Regions from separate parts of the Bacillus sp. GW823-FHT06A10 genome, predicted to be linked through region 1. Evidence: a T-box and tRNA genes for the amino acid it is inferred to sense, from the RefSeq annotation. Region 1 holds a T-box; the other holds one or more tRNA genes.

What was found. A T-box is a leader RNA that pairs with one kind of tRNA and senses whether it is charged. The one in region 1 lies ahead of ileS2 (isoleucine--tRNA ligase), so its partner is inferred to be a tRNA-Ile.
Region 2: it has a tRNA-Ile gene. The T-box ahead of ileS2 (isoleucine--tRNA ligase) is inferred to sense a tRNA for this amino acid. The anticodon was not compared.

Annotation. Positions count from the first base shown of each region.
Region 1 covers NZ_JBXAHT010000002.1:904,570-912,652, reverse strand. The annotation lists gene AC1Q8M_RS19660 (TraR/DksA C4-type zinc finger protein) at 115-444, opposite strand; gene ileS2 (isoleucine--tRNA ligase) at 602-3,367, opposite strand; T-box leader at 3,439-3,662, opposite strand; gene divIVA (septum site-determining protein DivIVA) at 3,714-4,220, opposite strand; gene AC1Q8M_RS19645 (YlmH family RNA-binding protein) at 4,310-5,077, opposite strand; gene AC1Q8M_RS19640 (YggT family protein) at 5,093-5,356, opposite strand; gene AC1Q8M_RS19635 (cell division protein SepF) at 5,363-5,833, opposite strand; gene AC1Q8M_RS19630 (YggS family pyridoxal phosphate-dependent enzyme) at 5,853-6,527, opposite strand; gene pgeF (peptidoglycan editing factor PgeF) at 6,524-7,342, opposite strand; gene AC1Q8M_RS19620 (YlmC/YmxH family sporulation protein) at 7,463-7,744, opposite strand; gene sigG (RNA polymerase sporulation sigma factor SigG) at 7,910-8,083, opposite strand, start outside.
Region 2 covers NZ_JBXAHT010000002.1:556,825-564,907, forward strand. The annotation lists gene AC1Q8M_RS17660 (metal ABC transporter ATP-binding protein) at 1-566, shown strand, start outside; gene AC1Q8M_RS17665 (metal ABC transporter permease) at 563-1,396, shown strand; gene AC1Q8M_RS17670 (Fur family transcriptional regulator) at 1,410-1,823, shown strand; gene ispG (flavodoxin-dependent (E)-4-hydroxy-3-methylbut-2-enyl-diphosphate synthase) at 1,903-3,006, opposite strand; gene yqfZ (protein YqfZ) at 3,171-3,536, opposite strand; gene yqgB (protein YqgB) at 3,602-4,360, opposite strand; tRNA gene AC1Q8M_RS17690 (tRNA-Ile) at 4,603-4,676, shown strand; gene sodA (superoxide dismutase [Mn]) at 4,898-5,509, shown strand; gene AC1Q8M_RS17700 (MFS transporter) at 5,627-6,904, shown strand; gene AC1Q8M_RS17705 (peptidoglycan D,D-transpeptidase FtsI family protein) at 7,014-8,083, shown strand, end outside.

The sequences.
Region 1 (8,083 bases):
CCCACAAAGACAGTGTACCTCAAAATTTTAGCATAGCTGCTACCTTTTCACAATGAACCTTTATAGAAGAATAAAATAAATTAAAAAAAGGTAATATGATATCGTTGTGCGTATTCATACATTTACCTTTTCATAGAAGAATTCATGAATCGTACGAGCAGTCGGCATTGTCTTCATTTGCTTTGTCGAAATTAATCTCCCCGTCTCTTCACAAATACCGTACATGTCTATTTCCATTTTAAATAATGCGCGTTCTACATCCTTTAAATCCTCTTTTATATCATGTAATAGCAATTTTTTCTTTATCTCTTCCTTAATTTCATATCCAAGCTCTTGGCTGAACTCGACATCATATTTGTGCATTACTTCTTTAGCTAGTCTCTCTTGCAACTCTTTTCTCATCAATTGCAATTCTTCTTTTATTTCCATGTAAATTTCATTCACGTGTACATTCCTCCTAGCTGTAATGTACAGTTAGTGTGTCCGAAATTTATTTGCTTACCTCACACACATTTTTCCTTCACAGGAAAGAGTCTGAAAAGTTTTTTTGATATGCCATCAACAAAAAAAACTGACTGCATGAATAGCAGTCAGTTTTTTATTATTTTACATAGTTTTCTTTAACAACTGTTGCACAACGCTCACATAATGTTTCATGTTCAGCATCTTTACCAATTGTTTCTGAAACTACCCAACAACGTTCACATGTTTCACCAGTTGCTTGCGCAACAACAACCGCTGTATGTTCATACTTCGGTGCATCTGCTGGCGCTTCATCCATCATACCACCAAGTTTATACTCAGAAACGATGAATAATTGCTTTAAGTCTTCGCTAATAGACTCTAACATAGCTTTCATTTCTGCAGTTGGATATAGCGTAATGCTTGCATTTAATGACTTACCGATTACTTTTTCATTACGAGCTACTTCTAGTGCTTTTAACACGTCATCACGTAATGTCATAAATGCATCCCATTTTGTTTTTAACGCTTCCGCGTCATCTAATTGTACAGCTTCTGGCATATCAGTTAATTGTACACTTTCTTCTGTTACGCCTGGAATGTATGGCCATACTTCATCAGCTGTATGCGGTAAGATTGGTGTTACAAGTTTTGTTAACGCAACAAGAACATCATATAATACAGTTTGAATTGCACGACGATCTTCGTGATTTGCACCTTCAATGTATAAAATGTCTTTTGCAAAGTCTAAGTAGAATGAACTTAAATCAATTGTACAGAAGTTATGAATTGCATGATACACAGCAGCGAAGTCGTATGTCTCATATGCTTCTTTAACTTTTGTAATTAAGTCATTTAATTTCACTAACATGTAACGATCTACTTCACGAAGTTCAGCTACAGCTACTGCATTTTCACTTGGCTTAAAGTCGTCTAAGTTTCCTAATAAGAAACGGAATGTGTTACGGATTTTACGATACACTTCTGCTACTTGTTTTAAAATATCATCTGAAATACGTACGTCAGATTGATAGTCAACAGAAGATACCCATAAGCGTAAAATGTCTCCGCCTAATTGATCCATAATTTTCTTCGGTACGACGATGTTTCCAATCGACTTACTCATTTTACGTCCTTCACCATCTAATACGAAACCGTGACTTAATACGCCTTTATATGGAGCTTTACCTGTTACAGCAACTGCTGTTGATAATGAAGAGTTAAACCAACCACGATACTGGTCAGATCCTTCTAAATATAAATCAGCTGGACGCTGTAAATCTTCGCGCTCTTCTAATACCGCTTGGTGAGAAGAACCTGAATCGAACCATACATCCATGATGTCTGTTTCTTTACGGAATTCGCCATTTGGGCTACCCGGATGTGTAAATCCTTCTGGTAATAGATCTTTCGCTTCACGCTCGAACCATACGTTAGAACCGTGTTCACGGAATAAATCTGCTACATGGTTAATTGTTTCATCCGTAATAATTGGATCACCATTCTCAGCATAGAATACCGGAATTGGCACACCCCATGCACGCTGACGAGAAATACACCAGTCACCACGGTCACGAACCATATTATGAAGACGAGTTTCTCCCCATGCTGGTACCCATTTCGTTTCCGCTACAGCTTCTATTAATTCTTTACGGAATGCTTCAATAGATGCAAACCACTGTGCTGTCGCACGGAAAATAATTGGTTTTTTCGTTCTCCAATCATGTGGGTATGAATGTGTAATGAATGTTAGTTTCAGTAACGCGCCTACTTCTTCTAATTTTTCTGTAATTGGCTTGTTAGCTTTATCATAGAATAAGCCTTCAAATCCAGGTGCTTCATTTGTTAATACACCTTTATCATCGACTGGGCAAAGTACTTCTAATCCATACTTTTTACCAACAACGAAGTCATCTTCCCCGTGTCCTGGTGCTGTATGAACACAACCTGTACCTGCATCTGTTGTTACGTGATCTCCTAGCATAACTAATGAATCACGATCGTAGAATGGATGTTTTGCAACTGTGTACTCAAGTTCGCTACCTTTTACTGTTTTCACAACTTCAGCATTTTCCCACTCTAACGTTTTTGCAACTGTCTCAAACAGCTCAGAAGCAATGATAAATTTCTCATCATTTACTTTTACAATACTATATTCAAGCTCTGGGTGAACAGAAATACCTAAGTTTGCAGGTAATGTCCAAGGTGTTGTTGTCCAAATGATGTACTTTTCATCACCTTCTAATACATTCTTTCCATCTTTTACAGGGAATGCTACGTAAATAGATGCTGATTTTTTATCTTGATATTCAATTTCAGCTTCTGCTAAAGCAGATTCACTCGTTGGAGACCAGTAAACTGGTTTTTGACCTTTATAGATATAACCTTTTTTCGCCATGTCACCAAACACTTTAATTTGTTGTGCTTCATAAGCTGGCTCTAAAGTAATATATGGATTATCCCAATCTGCACGTACACCTAAACGCTTAAATTGTTCACGTTGACGTTCTACTTGTTCATATGCATACTCTGCACATAACTTACGGAACTCAGCAACTGTCATTTCTTTACGTTTTACGCCTTTATTTGTTAAAGCTTGTTCAATTGGTAAACCGTGCGTATCCCATCCTGGAACATATGGCGCACTAAAACCAGTCATTGATTTATAACGAACAATAAAGTCTTTTAATACTTTATTTAATGCATGTCCCATATGAATGTCACCATTCGCATATGGAGGTCCATCATGCAATACAAATAAAGGACGACCTTTTGTATGTTCTTGTACTTTTTCGTAAATATTCATTTCAGCCCATTTTTCTTGCATTGCAGGCTCACGTTTTGGTAAGTTCCCACGCATTGGGAACTCTGTTTTCGGCATCAGTAATGTATTTTTGTACTCCATGCTCAATTCCTCCTTACATGTATAAAAGAAATACTTAAAAAACGGAATAAAAAAGAGACTTTCTCATCCCAAAAAGGGACGAGAAAGTCTCCCGCGGTACCACCCTAGTAGATCATATACATATGTATAGAATCCTCTTTATATTCTTAACGCGAATACACGCCTACGCTTACTCTATTTATTCAGCGCGGAACTCCAGGGTGATATTCCCACTATCTCCTTATCCTGAGCTTACACCATCCTCAGTTCGCTATATAAGGTTTGAAAAGGTACTTATCCCTATCTTCGTTTTTCTTAATAAATATGTTGTTTAAAATTATATGTAATAATGAGAAAAACGTCAAGCTTACACTGTTTCTTCTTTTTTCAACAGTTCATCTACTTCGTCTTCTAACTCAATTAGTTTATCCCAATCATCGTTGTTTAACATTTCAAGCTGTGTTTCTAATAACATACGGAAACGAGTTCGGAATACTTTCGCTTGTTTCTTTAGCTCTTCAATATCAAAAGCAACTTTTCTTGATTTTACTAATGCTTCGTTAATAATACGATCAGCATTCTTTTCAGCTTCACGCACAATTAATTTCGCTTCTTTTTGCGCATTACGTTTTACTTCTTCCGCTGCTTCTTGCGCAACAACGATAGATTTGTTTAACGTATCTTCAATATTAGAGAAATGATCTAACTTCCCTTCTAACTGCGCAACTTTTTCTTCTAAAGCTTTTTTCTCACGAATGACCAATTCATAATCTTTGATAATTTGATCAAGAAACTCATTTACTTGATCTTCATCATAGCCACGGAATCCGCGACCAAATTCTTTGTTATGAATATCTAATGGTGTTAACGGCACAACGCCACCTCCAAGTAGTTATCTAAATTTCCTCTTTCAATTATATCTTTTCTTCGACAAAATAGGAGGATTTCCTTCTAAAAAACCAATCATTTTAGTATACCATACAAAATTCTCCATTTGTCGCGTTTTGTTCTACCTTCTACAGAAAATAATTTACTTCGGCCATATCCTCTAACAGAAAAAACATCTCCTGGATAACATTCATAAGAAGTTTGCTCCACTGTTTTCCAATTGACTTTTACTAAACCATTTTTTATGAAAGGTTGTACTTTCTGTCTAGATAAATGTAACATTTCAGCTAATATAACATCTAAACGAAGTGAAGAAACCGTTCCAGATTTCTCCCCCCACGTTTCATGTATTTGTAGAATTTGTTCTCCTTGTACTGCTGATAAGGAGACTTTTACTTTTCCTATTGCTTGTAAGTTCATCTCAATGTACGATACGATTTCTTTCGCAACTACAATTTGGGCACGATTTTCTTGCAGCAAAATATCACCACATTTTTCTCTCGTTAAACCAAGAGACATAAATGTACCTAATATTTGCCTATGTTCTAGCGTATAAAACTTGGAAGGATAGTCAATTTCTAATACTTCTACTTGAAATTCTTCTTCATTTAATTCTAGATAGTCTGGATAAATGAGTGCTCTTTTACGCTCTGCATTAGGCGTTGCACCACCAAATTGCACAGCGACATCTCCTTGTCCAATTACCATAGAAACAATTTGTTGCTGTCTTGGATCAAGGAAATCTGTTAATTTCACTTGATGGTACTCTGCTGTTCGCTTCCACTCCAGCACTTTATCTACAAAGACCTCTTCATCAGGCCTAAAATGTTCGTAAATGCTCATGTATTTAACCTCTTACTATAAGAAATAGCTGAACAAACTGAACAAACCACTTTTAGCAAGTTTTAACGCAAAAATCGCAACGAGTGGAGAAATATCAATCATACCAAGCGGCGGAATAAATCTGCGGAATGGTTCTAAATACGGTTCACAAATTCGCGCCAAGAACTCTCCAAAAGATGATTCCTTTGCACCAGGAAACCATGATAGGAGAATGTAAATAATCAGTGCCCACGAGTAAATCTCGATAGCAGAACTTAACACCATTAAAACTGTTGTCATGGCGTATTACCACCTCTTTATATTTGTTTCTTCTTCTTCACCGAATAACTCTGAAATTGCACCAACAATATCAACATTTTCAGGTGTACACATAAATGTTTTCGGTCCTATTTTTTGAATGTCCCCGCCTATAGCGTATACAGTACCACTTAAAAAGTCAACGATACGTACCGCTTGATCAGTAGACATTCTCTGCAAATTAATTACAACAGCTCGTCTACCTTTTAAGTGGTCCGCAATCCCTTGTGCTTCCGAATATGTGCGTGGTTCTAATAAAACAACTTTTGAAGATTGTTTTGCTGTTTCAATACTCACAACATTTTGCTTCGGTTGCGCTTTTGGAAACGTAACATCTTGTTGTTCTGGTGGATCTTGCTGCTTTTTCATGTCTGTTTGCTCCTTTTCATAACCATATTGAGCTGCTTCTTTTTCTTCCGGTGTATCAAAAAAGAAGTATTTTACTTTTGACCAACTCATAATAAGATTCTCCTTCCTTTTACGCTTTTCCTACTAAAATCGTTCCCAAACGAATATATGTAGCCCCTTCTTCAATTGCAATCGTGTAATCGTTGGACATTCCCATTGATAATTCTTTACATGGCGCATGTAATAACTCTAGCTCCTGCACCTTTGTTTGCAACATACGTAATTCCTTAAAACAGCGTCTGATTTCTTCCTCTTCTTCTGTAAATGGAGCCATCGTCATTAGTCCAACCACTTCAATTTTATCGAATTCTTGCAAACTTTGAATAAAAGAAACAATCTCTTCTATTGCTAATCCTTGCTTCGATTCTTCAGATGAGGTTTTCACTTGAATAAAGCATTTCACTTTCTTATCAGCACGTTTCTGAATTTCTTTCGCCAGGGAAAGACGATCTAACGAATGTAAATAATCAATTTCATTAATGATTTCTTTTACTTTTCTCGTTTGTAATGAGCCAATAAAGTGCCAATTAACTTTTGAACCGAAATGCTCATATTTCTGTAAGAAACCTTCATTTCTATTTTCACCTAAATCGATAATTCCAGTTTCAATTACTTCGTTTGTTTTTTCAATCCCTACAGTTTTTGTCACTGCAACAAGTTTAATATCTTGCAACGAACGTCCAGCTCGAACGCAAGATTCTTTAATAGCTTCGTTTACAATTACTAAATTTTCTTGTACTGTCACTTGCTTCCTTCCTCCTTAAAACCTATGAAACTCAACATTCTTCCTGTCTTACCTTGATCACGACGATGAGAGAAAAATAGTTGCTCTTCACAGCTTGTACAAAGAGATGACATTACAATATGCTCTTCTTTTATGCCTGCTTGTACACATAATATACGATTAATTTCTTTTAAATTAATTGCGTACTGCCCGTCAGAAATTTTTTGATGAGGAACAGCACCGTTAATTACTTTCTGTGCTGCTGTTAATACACGATCATCCACAACATAACAACAAGATCCAATCGACGGTCCAATTGCAACATGAATTTCATCACTTGAAATACCTTCTGCATTCCACTTTTGAATCATTTCCTTTGCAATCTCTTGTACAGTGCCTTTCCATCCAGCATGCGCAAGTCCTATCATACCATGTGATGGTGCATAAAAATAGAGCGGAACACAATCCGCGTAACAAGACGTTAACAGAACATCTTCATTACTCGTATAAATGCCATCTGTTTTTGAAATGCCGTCCTCATATGAATAAACGCCACTTCCTTTTTCCTGTTGCCCTACTTTTTCAACATGATGATCATGAACTTGTTCAGAGCAAATCCAGTTTTCTAATGGTTTTTGTAACTTATTTGCTAAAATGCGTCTGTTTTCATGAACGTTCTCCACGATATCATTCACATGTAATCCTAAATTCATCGCATGAAAGGAGCCCGTACTTATCCCACCATCTTTTGTCGTAAATCCAGCAGTAATGTTTCCAAGTTCTTTCCACGCTTGTAAATACAGTATACCGTCCACATATTTAAATGGTTCTCTCATAATAAAGCGGCTCCTTTTAATTAAAATAACAGAAAAAAGCATGGTACTTCCTGTCTATTTTACCATACTTTTATTTTTTCATAATCCTAACAGAAAAAAAAGAGGAATTTGTAATATTCTTTATGAAATTGTCGGTGTTTGTATTGATTCTGTTACAGTATTAACAGGATCTACTCTTACAAGTATGACATCCTCCCCAATTTTCACAATTTCCTTCCAAGGAATTACAATCTCAACATCTTTTCCAAAAATACCTAGCATACGTGTCTGTTTGGAAATAATAACAGAACAAACTTGCCCTGTGTTCATATCAATTTCAATATCTCCAATATTCCCAATCCTTTTTCCATCTGAAATATTTATAACATCCTTCATCTGTAACTCTGAAATTCGTATCACCATTTTTACCCTCTCCCCCTTATATGACGAATTGGAAGCTGTTTCTCATATTTACAGGAAGCCACCTATACGAAACACCATGCTAGTTTCATTATATGAACACTAATCCCCTACTATGAGCACAAACCATATTACATATAAAAAGGTCTCACCATAATTGGTGAGACCTTATCCTTGAATCGTTTTATTCATTTGTTTAATGGCTGACTTCTCTAAACGTGATACTTGCGCTTGGGAAATCCCAATTTCTTCTGCAACTTCCATCTGTGTCTTTCCTTGGAAGAAACGTTTTCTAATAATCATTTTCTCTCGATCATTTAAACGCTTCATTCCTTCTTTCAA
Region 2 (8,083 bases), 350 kb from region 1:
AGTTTAAGGAATGGAATAAAGTTGGTTATGTATCCCAAAAAGCAAATAGTTTCAATTCTGGTTTTCCAGCAACTGTTTCTGAAGTTGTGTCAATGGGACTTGTTTCGAAAAAAGGGCTTTTTCGCTTTTTCACAAAAGAGGATAAGAAAAAGGTAGAAAAAGCAATTGCTGATGTAGGGATGAGTGAGTTTCAAGGTCGTAATATTGGAGAGCTTTCTGGTGGACAGCAACAGCGTGTATTTATTGCTCGTGCGCTCGTTAGTGATCCTGAATTGCTTATTTTAGACGAGCCTACTGTTGGAATCGATGTAAAAAATGTGGAAAGTTTTTACGAAATATTAGAGGATTTAAACAAAAGGTTGGGAATCACATTAATTCTTGTTACTCATGATATGGGAGCTGTTACCGAAAAAGTAACACATGTTGCATGCCTAAACCAACATCTACATTTCCATGGAAATGTAGAGAAGTTCCGAGAGTTAGAAGATGCAGAAATGTCCGTCTTATATGGGCATCATGTTCATCGTTTAGAACACGAACATGAGCATCACGGGAGGATACAATGATACAAGATTTTTTACAATATGACTTTTTACGTAATTCTTTATACGCAGGTATTTTAATTGGACTTGTTGCACCGCTAATAGGTGTGTTTGTTGTTATTCGTCGTTTATCTCTTATTGCGGATGCATTAAGTCACGTGACGTTATCAGGTATTGCAGCAAGTTTATTACTTGAAAAAACCATTTTTACAGGTGGATTTTTAAACCCCTTATATATGGGGATGGTTTTTTCGATTGGTGGAGCGCTATTAATCGAAAAGTTAAGAACTGTATATAAGCACTATCAAGAATTAGCAATTCCGATTATCCTTTCGGCAGGGATGGGAGTTGGAGTTATTTTCATTTCACTTGCAAATGGATTTAACACAGACTTATTTAGTTATTTATTTGGTAGTGTCAGTGCTGTAACAAGTACGGATTTAATTATTATTGGGATTGTAGCAATTGTTGTTGTTGCGACAATTATTTTATTATATAAAGAGCTGTTTCTACTATCATTTGATGAGGAATACGCAGTATCAACTGGTTTAAGAGCGAAATGGATTCACTTTATTTTCATTATATTAGTTGCTCTTGTCATTGCAGTATCAATGCGTGTAGTAGGGGTTCTTCTCGTATCATCATTAATGACGTTACCAGTTGCAGCAAGTATTCGTATTGCTAAAGGATTTAAACAAACAATTTTCTTTTCCATTTTATTTGGTGAAATTGCAGTAATTGGTGGAATGTTTGCTTCGTATCAACTTGATCTAGCACCAGGTGGTACAATTGTTATGATAGCAGTTCTTATTTTAATCGGTGCGATTTTATGGAAGAAGAAAAAAACTGCATAAAGTAGGGATAGGTATGAATCTAACAGAAGCTTTACGCCTAATGAAGGAAAAAGGATACAAACATACTGGAAAAAGAGAAGAGATGCTCAGATTATTTGCAGCACATAATCGTTATTTAACTGCGAAAGACGTTTTAGAGCATATGAAAGACGATTATCCAGGGCTTAGTTTTGATACGATTTATCGTAACTTAACAGTTTTTGCTGAGATTGGTGTTTTAGAACAAACGGAATTAAATGGTGAAAAACATTTTCGTTTCACTTGTTCTATTATGGAACATCATCATCATTTTATTTGTTTGGATTGTGGGGGGACGAAAGAGATTACTTCCTGCCCAATGGATTTTATGAATAAAGATTTTACTGGTTATGAAGTAACGGGTCATAAGTTTGAAATATATGGTCGTTGTCCAAAATGTGCAAAGTAAAAGCTCGTCGGTTATATAACTGACGAGCTTTTTTACGTAGAAAAGAAGGTTGCTCACAAATATTGTGGCAACCTTCTTTTTATTGTTCTTGTGTCTCTTTTTCTTTTTCTCGTTCAGCAGCCATTTCAGCAGCAATTACGTCGATTTCTTTTTTCAGTTCTTCTACCATTGTTTCTTCTGGTACTTTACGAACGACTTGTCCTTTACGGAATAATAATCCCTCTCCACGTGCACCAGCAATACCGATATCAGCTTCACGAGCTTCACCAGGACCATTTACAGCGCAACCAAGTACTGCAACTTTAATTGGTACTTGAAGTGTAGAGATGTATTCTTCCACTTCGTTAGCGATGCTAATTAAATCGATTTCAATACGACCACAAGTTGGACAAGAGATAAGTGTCGCTGCGTTAGAAGCAAGACCGAATGATTTTAATAATTCACGAGCAACTTTTACTTCTTCAACTGGATCAGCACTTAATGAAATACGTAGTGTATTTCCGATGCCTTTACTTAAGATTGCTCCAAGACCAGCGGCACTTTTTACAGTTCCAGCAAACAATGTTCCAGATTCTGTAATACCTAAATGTAATGGGTAATCAAAAGCGCGAGCAGCTTTCTCGTATGCTTCGATTGCTAAGTTAACATCAGAGGCTTTCATAGATACGATAATATCGTGGAAATCTAAGTCCTCTAAAATTTTAATATGATGTAGCGCGCTCTCAACCATACCATCAGCAGTTGGGTATCCGTACTTTTCTAAAATGTGGCGCTCTAATGAACCAGCGTTTACACCAATACGGATTGGAATACCGCGCTCTTTTGCTGCATTTACAACAGCTTCTACTTTATGGCGACGACCAATATTACCTGGATTGATACGTACTTTATCAATGCCACCTTCAATTGCTTTTAAAGCAAGGCGATAATCAAAATGAATATCAGCAACAAGTGGAATGTTGATTTGTTTTTTTATATCAGCAATAGCATTAGCTGCGCGTTCATCTGGAACGGCAACACGGACGACTTGACAGCCAGCTTCTTCTAAACGCTTGATTTCGGCAACTGTTGCTTCAACATCATGTGTTTTTGTTGTTGTCATACTTTGTATAATTAATTCATTATTACCGCCAATTGTTAAATTACCGACTTTAACTGGACGTGTTTTTGTACGATGAGTCATTTCATTCACGAATAGATCGCTCTCCTTATAAAAGAAGTTTCTTATTTAGTCCCTCATATCAATGATAGTATACGTGATATAGGGCTATAGAAACCGAAGTGCTCGGTTTCACTTTTACTATTGTATCAGCGCCTTTATGTAATTGACAAGGATTAAGTGATGGCTTATTGATATAACGGGAATTTATAAGACTTTCCAATTTGTATTTTTGTAGCAGATGTACTTTTGTTTAATTGTTTAAAGTCGTCAATGACTTTTTCTATGGAAGGAATTTTTTTCTTGTTAATTTGTTCTGTAATAGAAAGAACTGTCTCGCCAGTTTTTACTTCAATTGTTTTATAAGATGTATCCGTTTCTTTTTCTGTTTTATTCTCTTTATTTTGTTGGCTGTCTGTGTTTTCTTTTTTAATCGTTTGGGCAGCAGTTGTTTTTTTATATGAACTTAACATCGGTAAAGTACCGATTTTTATATCGTAATAAAATATATAACCGAGAACAAGCACGAATAGGAATATACCTAACCTCTTCATATTCTTCACTCCTTTGCTAGGAATATATGCTTGTCCAAAAAAAAAATGCCTATTTAGGCATTTTTTTATTTTTCTTTCGGTTGGGGTACCTCTTTAATCGTTAAGTATAGAACGATTAAAACAACAGCGATATAAATGAATGTTGCCCCAGGTACGACGATTTTGAATAAATCCATAATCATGAAGAAAATGGTTGGGATTGTGTAGCTGTATGCAGTTAGTGTCCAAACTTGTTTATAGGATAGTTTACGTTGACCGCTCATAGCAGAACCGATGAACGCAAGTAAAGTCACGCCTACAAAAGTGATGAATAATTGGAATAGGTACACTAAGAATCCAATAACAAATAATAAAATTGGATAAATATTATCGAATAAAGAAATAAATTCTTGTAGATCTTTTTTCTCAAGAGATGCACCTAACAAATCGTTATAAGAATACGTTTGTGTTTGACCATTTCCCATAGAGACTACTTTATCTTTTAAAACAAATAAACCTGTTTTATTTTGATATTTTTCTAGGTCTGTTGAATTTGGATCAAATACGAAAAGTGCATTTCCTTCTTCTTTTTCAATAGGCTGATCAATATCGGCTTTTAGTTCGCCATTTTCAATTTTAAAATCAGGTAAATCTTTATCGATGACTTGATTTACCATGCCTACACCATCTTGGATAAAACTACCGTACAAAAAAGTTCTTGGAATAGTAGTAATTAAGCAAAGTAGCATAATATACAAAATGGTTTTACCGATTTTTTGAAAACGGAATAGCGCCATATCTTTAGGCGAGTATATGCTTTTTACGAATTGGGTAAATATGGACATAGATTCACTTCCTTTATGTATGTATAAAATCATTGTAACGTAGGAATCTAGAGAATCTCAAGATATATTATATTTACATATAGTGGAGATAACTAAATTTCTTTTTATTAACTTTCTTCTTTTAAATAAGAAAAATACAATTGACACTTTTCTTTTCTATATGGTAAATTTATCTTACATTTCTTAAAGGGCATATCCGATAGGAATTCCTTTATTTGATATGTTGTTACATACATAATTGTGGACCCTTAGCTCAGCTGGTTAGAGCAGACGGCTCATAACCGTCCGGTCGTAGGTTCGAGTCCTACAGGGTCCATATCCATTTCGCATGTTTATTATGTTAGCAGGAAGCTTCCTTGTAGAAGGAAGCTTTTTTTACGGAATATATGAGCATTTTAATTGAAAAGAAGTGGGAATTTTGCTACTTTAATGATAGCAAGACAATGTGATTTATTTGTTTGCACCCTATGGCAATTAGGGTAGAATGAAGTTGTATGTCACTTAAGTGGCAATACATAAACTGGGAGGAATATAACAATGGCAAAACACGAATTACCAAATTTACCTTATGCGTATGATGCTTTAGAGCCTCACTTTGACAAAGAAACAATGAACATCCATCATACAAAACATCACAACACGTACATTACAAACTTAAACGCTGCTTTAGAAGGTCATGCAGAATTAGCTGACAAAAGCGTAGAAGAATTAGTTGCAAACTTAAACGAAGTACCAGAAGCAATCCGTACAGCAGTACGTAACAATGGTGGCGGACATGCTAACCATACATTCTTCTGGACAATCCTATCTCCAAACGGCGGAGGACAACCTGTAGGTGAACTTGCAACTGCAATTGAAGCAAAATTCGGTAGCTTCGATGCATTCAAAGAAGAATTCGCAAAAGCTGGCGCAACTCGCTTCGGTTCTGGTTGGGCTTGGTTAGTAGTAAACAATGGTGAGCTAGAAGTAACAAGCACTCCAAACCAAGATTCTCCTTTAACTGAAGGTAAAACGCCAGTTATCGGTTTAGATGTTTGGGAGCATGCTTACTACTTAAACTACCAAAACCGTCGTCCAGACTACATCGGTGCATTCTGGAACGTTGTAGATTGGAACGCTGCTGAAAAACGTTACCAAGAAGCAAAATAATTGTAATAAATATAGAAAAAAGCTAGGGGAGAACCCCTAGCTTTTTTCTATGCTTTCCTTTTACATAATTGAGCTTGTCTTTGGAAGACTAGAACATGAAGTAAAGGAGAGTTGTGTATGAAGTGGAAACATATAATTGGTGACGTTGAAGTGAATCGGGATTTAGTGTTATTGCTCCTTATAGGAGGTTTATACACGCTCGCAATTTCTTTATCGAATACGTTTGTAAATATTTATTTATGGAAACAAACACAAAATTATGTGAATCTTGGCTTGTATAATTTGGCCAGCGTTATATTACAGCCTCTCACATTTCTTGTAGGGGGAAAATTAGCGAAACGTATCGATCGCTCGATTTTATTACGAATAGGAGTAGGAACGCTCGCAATTTTTTTTATTGTTGTCTTAGTAGCGGGGAAAAGTGCTTCTCAGTATATTTTATTAATGGGGGCTCTTTTAGGAGTAGGATACGGTTTTTACTGGTTGGCTTTTAACTTATTGACATTTGAAATTACAGAACCAGAAACAAGAGATTTCTTTAATGGGTTTCTTGGACTTCTTACATCCTTCTCTGGGATGATCGGACCAATAGCAGCAGGATACACAATTTCACGTATGGAGAAATGGAGTGGTTATACTGTTATATTCTTTCTTTCATTAGTTCTATTTGCAATTGCTGTCGTCTTAAGCTTCTTTTTATCTAAAAGAGAATGTGAAGGGCGTTATGAAATCGTGCAAGTATTGAAAGAACGACGGATTGATAAAAATTGGGGAAAGATTACACGAGCTCATTTTTTCCAAGGATTGAGAGAAGGAACGTTTATTTTTGTCATTTCAGTATATGTTTATTTAGCAACTAATAGTGAGTTTGCATTAGGGAAATACAGTTTAGTGAACTCTGCTGTATCCTTTGTATGTTATTACTTAGTTGCTCGTATGTTAAAGAAGGAGTGGCGAAAAAAAGCAATTTTACTTGGAGGCATTATTTTATATGCTGTCGTCTTTTTAGTTATTTTCAATGTTACATACACGAAATTACTTATTTATGCGGCATGTATTGCAATTGCATATCCTATTTTACTTGTTCCGTACGGATCAATGACATATGACGTAATTGGTAGAGCGAAAAATGCGAGAGAATGGCGTGTGGAATATGTCGTTGTTCGGGAGCTGTGGCTAAACGCCGGAAGAATCTGTTCCATTTTAAGTTTTTTATGTGCTGTACTATTCTTTCCACCTGAAAAAAGTTTACCTTACTTATTATGTATTTTAGGTGCTGGACATTTTCTTATTTATTTTGCAGTTAAAAATGTCAAATATGATGAGGGAAATGCGAGTAAAGCAAGTGTTGTAACGCAAGGGAACGCGCAAAACCAAACTGAACCAGAAGGTTAACTTCTCGTTTGTTTTATGCTAGAATAGAAAAAGATGTAAGACAGCAGTGAGGACACCTGTATGAAGGTGTCCCTTTCACATTACATAGCTGTTGGTAGAGGGGGTTTGTATGAGCAAGAAACAGAAGCAAAATAAGAAAAAGACCCACGTTCCTTTTCGGTTAAACGTGCTGTTTTTCTGCGTGTTTTTAATGTTCTCCGCGGTTATTGTAAGGCTCGGATATGTACAAATTGTTCGTGGTGAAGAATATAAGAATGAAGTGGAGAAGAAAGAAAACTCAACGATAAGTAATCCTGTACCGCGTGGGAAAATATTTGACCGTTATGGGCGAGCTGTAGTAGATAATGTAGCCATTCGTACTATTACATTTACAAAAATGAAAGGATCAACTGCAGAAGATCGCTTAGAAACAGCGAAAAAGCTAGCAGATTTGATTGAAGTACCGACAGATAAATTAACGGATCGCGATAAAAAGGATTATTGGCTTGCTATGCATAAAGAGGAAGCTAAAGAAAAAATTACGAATAAAGATCGTCAAGAGTTTAAAGATAAAAAAATTGATGATAAAGAATTAGACGAGCGCCAGCGAAGTCGTGTAACAGAAGAAGAGGTTAATCAATTATCCGCAAAAGATCTAGAAATACTAGCGATTAAGAGTAAGATGGATGGCGGATATGCAATGACACCTCAAGTTATTAAAAAGGATGCTACAGAAAAGGAATATTCGATTATTAGTGAAAACTTAGCAGTATTACCAGGTGTAGATACGAATGTTGATTGGGATCGAAAATATACGTACGATGATTTATTCCGAAGTGTACTTGGTGGGGTGTCGACATCTGATGAAGGCTTACCTAGAGAAAGACTAGATTACTATCTTGTTCGTGATTATAATCGAAATGACCGAGTAGGAAAAAGTTATCTTGAGCAACAGTATGAAGATAGCCTACACGGTACGAAAGCAGAAGTTAGAAATGTTACAGATAAAAACGGTAATATTTTAGAAACGATTAATGTATCAAAAGGACAAAGTGGTAATGACCTGAACTTAACAATTGATATGGAATTACAAAAGCGCGTGGAAGATATTCTTGCGAAGAATTTAATGAGGTTTAAAGGAAGCGAACCTCTTTTAGATCGCGCATTCGTTGTAATGATGAACCCAAAAAATGGCGAAGT